DNA from 2 places in the Halopseudomonas sp. T1L2 genome. Region 2 is predicted to be linked to the other one. Evidence: predicted binding sites of a transcription regulator. Region 2 holds the regulator's gene; the other holds the start of a gene.
The links. The regulator sigma-54, encoded in region 2, starts transcription at its own class of promoters, with help from an activator protein. The targets are predictions, from matches to a motif close to ANTGGCATNNANNTTGCTNT.
Positions count from the first base shown of each region.

Region 1: the regulator sigma-54 is predicted to act here: its motif matches at 1,518-1,537, upstream of flhA (flagellar biosynthesis protein FlhA).

Region 1 is NZ_AP040865.1:1,721,239-1,725,530, reverse strand. It holds gene ACZ5WQ_RS07990 (EAL domain-containing protein) at 1-124, opposite strand, end outside; gene ACZ5WQ_RS07985 (tetratricopeptide repeat protein) at 142-1,302, opposite strand; gene flhA (flagellar biosynthesis protein FlhA) at 1,593-3,719, shown strand; gene flhF (flagellar biosynthesis protein FlhF) at 3,788-4,292, shown strand, end outside.
Region 2 is NZ_AP040865.1:2,210,351-2,214,642, reverse strand. It holds gene rapZ (RNase adapter RapZ) at 1-823, opposite strand, end outside; gene ptsN (PTS IIA-like nitrogen regulatory protein PtsN) at 825-1,283, opposite strand; gene hpf (ribosome hibernation-promoting factor, HPF/YfiA family) at 1,305-1,613, opposite strand; gene ACZ5WQ_RS10380 (RNA polymerase factor sigma-54) at 1,738-3,234, opposite strand; gene lptB (LPS export ABC transporter ATP-binding protein) at 3,328-4,053, opposite strand; gene lptA (lipopolysaccharide transport periplasmic protein LptA) at 4,050-4,292, opposite strand, start outside.

The sequences.
Region 1 (4,292 bases), 490 kb from region 2:
GCAACGTACCCATCGCATTCTCGGCGAACTCCAGATTCAGGCTGGCGATCAACCAGCTGCCGAGCAGGAACAGCCCTACCAGCAGGCTGAGCAGAACCATGATTGCGCGTTTGACTGGCAGCATCCCTGTCACCCTCAACCTTAGCGGCTGTTGATACGCTGTTGCAGGGCGCTGCGCGCACTGGTCAGCTGGTCATTGCTGAGTTGGCCAGACAGCTGTTCGACGTAGCGTCGGCCGCGGGACTCTCCGTTCACCAGCGCCAGACTTAGCCAGAAGTATGCCTGCTCCAGATCTTGCGGGCCGCCATTACCCTGCATGTAATCAAGCCCCAGACGGTATTGCGCTTCGGCTGACCCAAGCTCTGCAGCCTCGGTTAGCCAGCGGCGGGCAGACGCGGTGTCTGGGTGGTTGCGAGCCAGCTGAAGTATTGAAGGTATGTGCTCAGCCAGGGCGGCCCGACGCAGTTGCTCCTCGGCCTTGTTCGGGCTGACGGCGGTTCCGGTTCCGTTCAGATACGCCAGGGCCAGCTGATAGCGGGCTTCGGGCTGGCCGCTGTCGGCTGCCTTTTTCAACCAACTGAAGGCGTCCCTGTCGGCTTCGCTGCTGTTTTGTCGCTGCAGTAGATCAGCCAGCAGCAGCTGGCCCGCAGTATTGCCCTGTTCGGCAGAGTCGCGGGCCCAGCGCAGTGCCGTGTCGCCTTGCCCGGTGCTGTCGGCAATGCTTGCCAGGTGATGCTGGGCCTTGGCATCGCCTGCTTCGGCTGCAGCGCGGCAGGCATTGCCAGCCTGGCTGTAGTTGCGGATGGCAAACAGCAGGTAGCAGGTTTCCTGCTGGTCCGTGGTTGGGCTGCTTCTGGACGGTGTACTTGCGGGCTGCGGTACCCGGGCTGCAAACGCGCCCACCTGGTTTGGGCAGGAAAACTGATAGCCGGCACGCAGTCTCCGCAAGTTGTCGCGGGTCGGTTGCTCGGCGGCGTAGCGTTGGCCGATGGCCTCGCAGCGGCTGTCTCGTTCTTCTTCGACCAGTGGAATGTAGTCTGAGTAGACCGGATCGTCGGCGTGGGCGTTCAGGTAGCGGGTGAGGGGATCGATGTACGGTTGCGCGAACAGCGCTTCGACGTCGGCATGGCGCTGCCGGGCAGCCGGGTCGCTGGTCAGTCTCGAGGCCAGGTCGGCCAGGCGTTGGCTCTGGGTTCTGATTATTTCACCGGAACGGCTCAGCAGGCTGTCGGGTTCAGACAGGGTTTGGCATCCGCTGAGGGCGATGCTCAGTCCAAGTAGCAGAGCGATAGGCGCGCGCATGATACCTCTCGGGTTGCGACCAGCCGGCGAGTATCGGGCTGTAGTGGCAGTGGATGGCAGCGTTCGGTGCTCACGAATCTGCCGGGTCAGTCATCTGGCCATCCTTTGCCGTTACAGCGTCAGGCAGTTTATCAGAAGGTTTGCCGGGACGAAGCAGAACTCGAGTGCAGGCGAACAGCCATTGGTAGACCTGTACCGGGCCTGCGGGTTCCTAAAGTGGAACGCTTCTTGCGTAGTCCCGGGTACAACGCAATCTGCGTCAAATATTTGATCTGGGGACTTTTTCGCCAATGGCTGTCGATCGCGCGCAACTGATGGGAAATATGCGGACCAATCTGGCCGGCTTGCGCCACGGCAGTCTGGGTATCCCGATTCTGCTGCTGGTGATGCTCGGCATGATGATGCTGCCGATCCCGCCATTTCTGCTCGACGTACTGTTTACCTTCAATATTGCGTTGTCGCTGGTCGTATTGCTGGTGTGCGCCTACGCGCTGCGACCGCTGGATTTTGCCGTTTTCCCGACCATCTTGCTGGTCTCGACCTTATTGCGTCTGGCGCTCAACGTGGCCTCGACCCGCGTAGTGCTGCTGTATGGCCACGAGGGTGGGGATGCGGCCGGTAAGGTAATCCAGGCCTTCGGTGAGGTGGTGATTGGCGGTAACTACGTCGTTGGTCTGGTGGTGTTCGCGATCCTGATGATCATCAACTTCGTGGTTGTCACCAAGGGCGCAGGCCGAATTTCCGAGGTGAGTGCGCGCTTTACCCTGGATGCCATGCCGGGCAAGCAGATGGCAATCGATGCCGATCTCAACTCCGGTCTGATCGATCAGGATCAGGCCAAGGCGCGTCGTCAGGAAGTGGCCCAGGAGGCCGAGTTCTACGGTTCCATGGACGGTGCCAGCAAATTCGTGCGCGGTGACGCCGTCGCCGGCCTGCTGATTCTGTTCATCAACGTGATTGGTGGTCTGGCTATCGGCATGGCGCAGCACGGGCTGCCGTTTGCCGAGGCCGGTCGCATCTATGTGCTGCTGACCATCGGTGATGGCCTGGTTGCCCAGATCCCGTCGCTGCTGCTTTCGACTGCCGCGGCGATCATGGTGACCCGGGTTTCCTCCTCGGAAGACATGGGGGCGCAGGTTCAGCGTCAAATGTTTGCCTCACCCAAGGCGCTGGCGGTGGCTGCGGCGATTCTGATCGTCATGGGGCTTATCCCTGGCATGCCGCACTTCTCTTTCCTCAGTCTCGGTGCGATTGCGGCGGCGGGTGCCTACCTCATCGCCAAGCGTCAGCAGGCCAAGGAGGAAGAAAAGGTGCAGGAAGAGCGTCAGCAGGCCCAGTTGCCGGCCGTTCAGGCGCCGGAGGCCCGCGAGCTTGGCTGGGATGATGTGACCCCGGTTGACATGGTCGGGCTTGAAGTCGGGTATCGACTCATCCCGCTGGTTGATCGCAATCAGGGTGGGCAGCTGCTGGCGCGGATCAAGGGCGTTCGCAAGAAACTTTCGCAGGATCTGGGCTTTCTGATGCCTTCGGTCCATATCCGCGACAACCTTGATCTGGCGCCCAATGCCTACCGCCTGACGCTGATGGGCGTGGGTGTGGCCGAGGCCGAGATCTACCCCGACCGTGAGCTGGCGATCAACCCGGGTCAGGTTTTTGGCGAGATCAAGGGTGTGCCCGGCAAGGATCCGGCGTTTGGTCTGGACGCAGTCTGGATTGAGCCTAACCAGAAGGATCAGGCGCAGTCACTCGGCTATACCGTGGTTGACGCCAGCACCGTGGTTGCCACCCATATCAACCAGATTCTCTACAAGCACGCCCACGAGCTGATTGGTCATGAGGAAGTGCAGCAGCTCATGCAGGTGCTGGCCAAGGCGTCGCCGAAGCTGGCCGAGGAGCTGGTGCCGGGGCTGATCTCCCTGTCCAACCTGCTCAAGGTGCTGCAGGGCCTGCTGCAGGAACAGGTGCCGGTTCGTGACATCCGGACCATCGCCGAGGCCATCGCCAACAACGCGAACAAGAGTCAAGATACCGGCGCGCTGATCGGCGCTGTGCGTGTCGCGTTGTCACGCTCAATCGTGCAAAGCATTGTGGGGCTTGACTCTCAGCTGCCTGTGATCACGCTGGAGCCAAGGTTGGAACAGATGTTGCTACAGAGTATGCAGAAGGCCGGTCAGGGCGCCGACGACGGTATGTTGCTGGAGCCTGGCATGGCCGAGAAGTTGCAGCGCTCACTGTCTGATGCCGTACAACGGCAGGAAGTGCAGGGCAAGCCGGCAGTACTGCTGGTGGCGGGGCCGATTCGAATGATGATGGCCAAGTTTGTACGCTACGCAGCCCCGGGCGCCCATGTACTGTCCTACCAGGAAATTCCGGACAGCAAGCAGGTCACCATCATTGCGACGGTTGGCCAGAACTGAACTGCAGCACTCTGAATGAATGACAGCAACCGCCAGCGGGCGGTGCCAGAAAAGCGACGAGGTCAGCCATGAAAGTCAAACGTTTCTTTGCCGCAGACATGCGCCAGGCGATGAAGCTGGTTCGCGATGAGCTGGGCGCTGATGCGTCGATCATCGCCAATCGCCGGGTGGCCGGTGGCGTTGAGCTGACCGCTGCGCTGGACTACGAGGCGCCCCGTCTGACGGCACCGACACCGGGTCTGGATGCTGAATTGAAAAAGACCCAGGAGCGCATCGTTGCCGCGCGCGCCGAGCTGGAGGTGGGCGAGATGGCCTCCCACGATCAGCCGCTGGTCAATCGTCAGCTGTTTGGTGACAGCATGCGCCACGCGGCTCGCCAGGGTTCTGTGGAGGCCCGTGATCTGCTGGATCGGCTGATTCAGGAGCCGGTTGAGCCGGCGGCGCCGGCTGCAGCCAGCCGGCCTGCTGCGGAGCGCTCGCCGGCGGCAGCGGCCGTTGAAGATGCCAGCCTCAGCGCCATGCGCGCCGAACTGGCCGGGCTGCGGGAAATGCTGGAGTCTCAGCTGGGGGGGC
Region 2 (4,292 bases):
TGGGTGTGTCGGCGCTCAGTTCGCGCACCAGTCGCTCGGCAATGTAGACCGAGCGGTGATGGCCGCCGGTACAGCCGATGGCGATGGTCATGTAACTGCGTTCGCTGGCGGCGTAGCGGGGCAGCCATTTCTGCAGGTAGTGACAGATGTCCTGGTACATATCTTCCACTTCCGGCTGTTTGCCCAGGTAATCACTGACCGGGGCATCACGGCCGGAAAAGGCGCGCAGGTCGGGCAGCCAGTAAGGGTTGGGCAGGCAACGCACGTCGAATACCAGGTCGGCATCCACCGGCAGGCCGCGTTTGAACCCGAATGACTGGATCAGGACCGAGGGCTGGCTGCCCTTGGTGCCGAGCAGTCGCTGTTTCAGGTGGTCGCGCAACTGGTAGAGATTCAGGTGGCTGGTGTCGACCTTGAGCGTGGCCAGGTCGATGATCGGTTGCAGCAGCAGTGCTTCACGGTCCAGGGCCTCGCCAAGTGACAGGTTGCCGTCGGTCAGCGGGTGTTTGCGGCGGGTTTCCGAAAAGCGCTTGATCAGTACGTCGTTACGCGAGGCCAGGAACAGCACGTCACACTGGACTCCTGCATTGCGTACGTCCTGCAGCAGCTCGGGGAAGCGTGCCAGGTCGTTGGGCAGGTTGCGGGCGTCGATGCTGATGGCGACTTCCGGCAGGCTGAAATCATTCTGTCTTGCCTGGCGGGCCAGTTCGGGCAGCAGGCCTGCGGGGAGATTGTCGATGCAGTAGAAGCCGTTGTCTTCAAGCAGATGCAGCGCGGTGCTTTTACCCGAACCGGAACGGCCGCTGACGACAATCAAACGCATGTCAGCCTCCGTCGCCGTCGCCAACCATGACGCGATAAAGCGCATCCGCGTCCGGTGCTGCGCGCAGTGCATCACGCAGCTCGGCGTTGTCGAGCTTGCCAGCCAGCATTTTGAGAATCTGCAGGTGTTGCTCGGTGGCTTCCTGCGGGACCAGCAGCACGAAGATCAGGTCGACAGGTTGGCCATCGAGAGCGTCGAAATCGATTTTGCCGTCCAGCTGCAACAGGGCGCCTATGGCCTGGTGGCAGTCTTCCAGACGACAGTGAGGGATGGCAATGCCATTACCAAAACCGGTTGACCCCAGGCGTTCACGAGCGATCAGGTTTTCGTAGATGGCGTCAGGATCCAGGTTGGTGTGCTGGGCGACCAGCTTACCGATCAGCTCCAGCACACGTTTTTTGGATCCGCCCTGAACGCCGGCGAAGGTACGTTCAGGGGTCAGGATGTGGTCTATTTGCATGGTGATGCAGTGAAGGTCCGGTTATCGGTCGTTCGCGCCTTGCTGACGGTCGATGTGCTTTTCCTTGTGCTTGATCAATTGGCGATCCAGCTTGTCGGTCAGCAGGTCAATGGCGGCGTACATATCGGAGTGTTCTGCCAGGGCAACCACTTCACCACCGGCAATGTGCAGGGTGGCTTCAGCCTTCTGCCGGAGTTTCTCTACTTCCAGGGTGACCTGGACGTTGGTGATCTTGTCGAAATGCCGCTCCAGGCGGGACATTTTTTCGGTGACGTAGTCGCGCAGTGCGTCGGTGATATCGAGTTGGTGACCGCTAATGTTCAGTTGCATACGGCATCTCCTGATTGGCTTGTTGTTGCTGGGTGACGACCTGTCACCCGGTATTGCCACTTGCGTGATCCCTGAACTGGATCTGCTGCGTTGAACGGCTCATTCGAGCCTGTTTTCGCAGGTACTAGACCAGTCTCTTGCGTTCGCTCGAAGGCGCGATGTTGAGCGACTCGCGGTATTTCGCGATGGTCCGTCGGGCTACTTCAATGCCCTGTTCTTCAAGTAAACCAGCGATCTTGCTGTCGCTCAATGGTTTCTTTGGGTTTTCTGCTGCGACCAGCTTTTTGATCAGCGCGCGGATAGCGGTGGAGGAAAATTCCCCGCCTTCGCTGGTGCCGACGTGGCTGGAGAAAAAGTACTTCAGCTCGAAGATGCCGCGCGGCGTGTGCATGTATTTCTGGGTCGTAACCCGCGAAATAGTCGACTCGTGCATGCCGACGGCTTCGGCGATGTCATGCAGCACCAGTGGCTTCATCGCCTCTTCGCCGTGCTCAAGAAAGCCACGCTGGTGTTCGACGATCTGGGTGGCGACCTTCATCAGGGTCTCGTTGCGACTCTGCAGGCTCTTGATGAACCAGCGCGCCTCCTGCAGGTTGTTGCGCAGGTAGGTGTTGTCGTCACTGGAGTCGGCCCGTCGCACCATCGAGGCATAGTGGCCGTTGACGCGAACCTTGGGTACCGCTTCCTGGTTCAGTTCAACCAGCCAGCGATTGGCGTCGCGGCGCACAATCACATCCGGTATCACATACTCCGGCTCGCCCGAGGCGATTTCCGAGCCCGGGCGGGGGTTGAGCGTCTGAATCAGCGCAACCACGTCACGCAGCTGGTCTTCCTTGAGCTTGCTGCGGCGCATCAACTGGCTGAAATCGCGGCTGCCGAGCAGTTCCAGGTGATCGCGCACGACGCGGGTCGCCTGTTCCAGCATCGGGGTGTTCTCGGGCAGCTGACGAATCTGCAGCAGCAGGCATTCGCGCAGATCCCGCGCGCCAACGCCTACCGGCTCGAATTGCTGGATGCGATGCAGCACCATTTCGACTTCATCGAGTTCGACTTCGAGCTCTGCGGGCAGGGAGGCCAGAATGTCATCCAGCGACTCTTCAAGGTAGCCGTCGGCATTGATGCCGTCGATCAGCGCTGTGGCGATCTGATAATCGGTTTCCGACATCGGCAGCAGGTTCAGCTGCCATTCCAGATGACTCTGCAGGGTCTCGCCGGTGCCGGTACGCGAGGTGTAATCCCAGTCCTCGTCATCCTGGCTGGGCAGCGAACTGGCAGAGGTCTGGTAGACGTCTTCCCATTGGGTATCGACCGGCAGTTCACTGGGAATCTGTTCATTCCAGTTGCCTTCCTGGTCGTTTTGTCCGTGCTGCTCGATGGAGTCGAGGGAGACCGGCTCGGGCAGGGTTACCGCGGGGGCGTCATCGTCGCCGCTTTCCTGGGCGCTGCTGCCGTAGTCGTCATCGCCGTCGTCTGCCATTTCCAGCATCGGGTTGGCTTCCAGTGCCTCCTGCACCTCCTGCTGGAGGTCAAGGCTGGATAGCTGAAGCAGTCTGATGGCTTGCTGCAGCTGCGGTGTCATCGTCAGCTGCTGCCCCATCTTGAGGACGAGCGAGGGTTTCATTGTGTCGCGAAATACCTTGTGCGCTTGATCAAACCATGTGCCGGGCGAAGTCCGGACTCGTTCCCCGCTAGCATGCCTGAGTTGCGGGTGCTTTTATAGCCGGAAGGCGTGGCCCAGGTACACATCTTTCACTGTCTGGTCCGCCAGCACGGTCTCGGCGTCGCCGTCAGCGATGATGTGGCCGTCGTTGACGATATAGGCCTTGTCGCAAATGTCCAGCGTCTCGCGAACGTTGTGGTCGGTGATCAGTACGCCGATGCCCTTGTCCTTGAGGTGCTGGATGATCTGCTTGATGTCGTTGACCGAAATCGGGTCTACCCCGGCAAAGGGCTCGTCCAGCAGAATGAAGCTGGGGTCGGTTGCCAGTGCGCGCGCAATCTCGGCGCGCCGGCGCTCACCACCGGACAGGCTCATGCCAAGACTGTCGCTGAGGTGGTGGATATGGAATTCACGCAGCAGCGATTCGAGTTTCCCCTCGCGCGCCTGACGGTTCAGGTCCTTGCGGGTTTCCAGAATCGCCATGATATTTTCGGCGACGGTCAGCTTGCGAAAGATCGAGGCTTCCTGCGGCAGGTAGCCGATGCCTTCGCGGGCCCGGCCGTGCATCGGCAGGCGGGTCACGTCCTTGCCGTTGACGGTGACCTGGCCTTCATCCGCCTTGACCAGGCCAACGATCATGTAGAAACAGGTAGTTTTGCCTGCGCCGTTCGGGCCGAGCAGGCCGACGACCTGGCCGCTATCGATGGATACGGACACATCACGGACGACCTTGCGCGATTTGTAGGCCTTGGCCAGATGGCGCGCCTGTAATGTGGTCATGGCGTTGCCGGCTCTTCGCTTGGCGCTTCGGTATTGCGGCTGCGCGGCTGAATCACGATTTCGATACGCCCTGAGCCCCCGCCGCCGTTGGCGCCGCTGCTGCTGTTGCCGGCATCGACGACCTGACGCTGAATGTCGTAGCTGACATGCTCACCCTGGAAGGTATTGCCGGACTGTTCAAGAAACGCATTCCTGATCAGCACGATGGTCTCGCGGTCGGCGTGGTACTCGATGGTCTC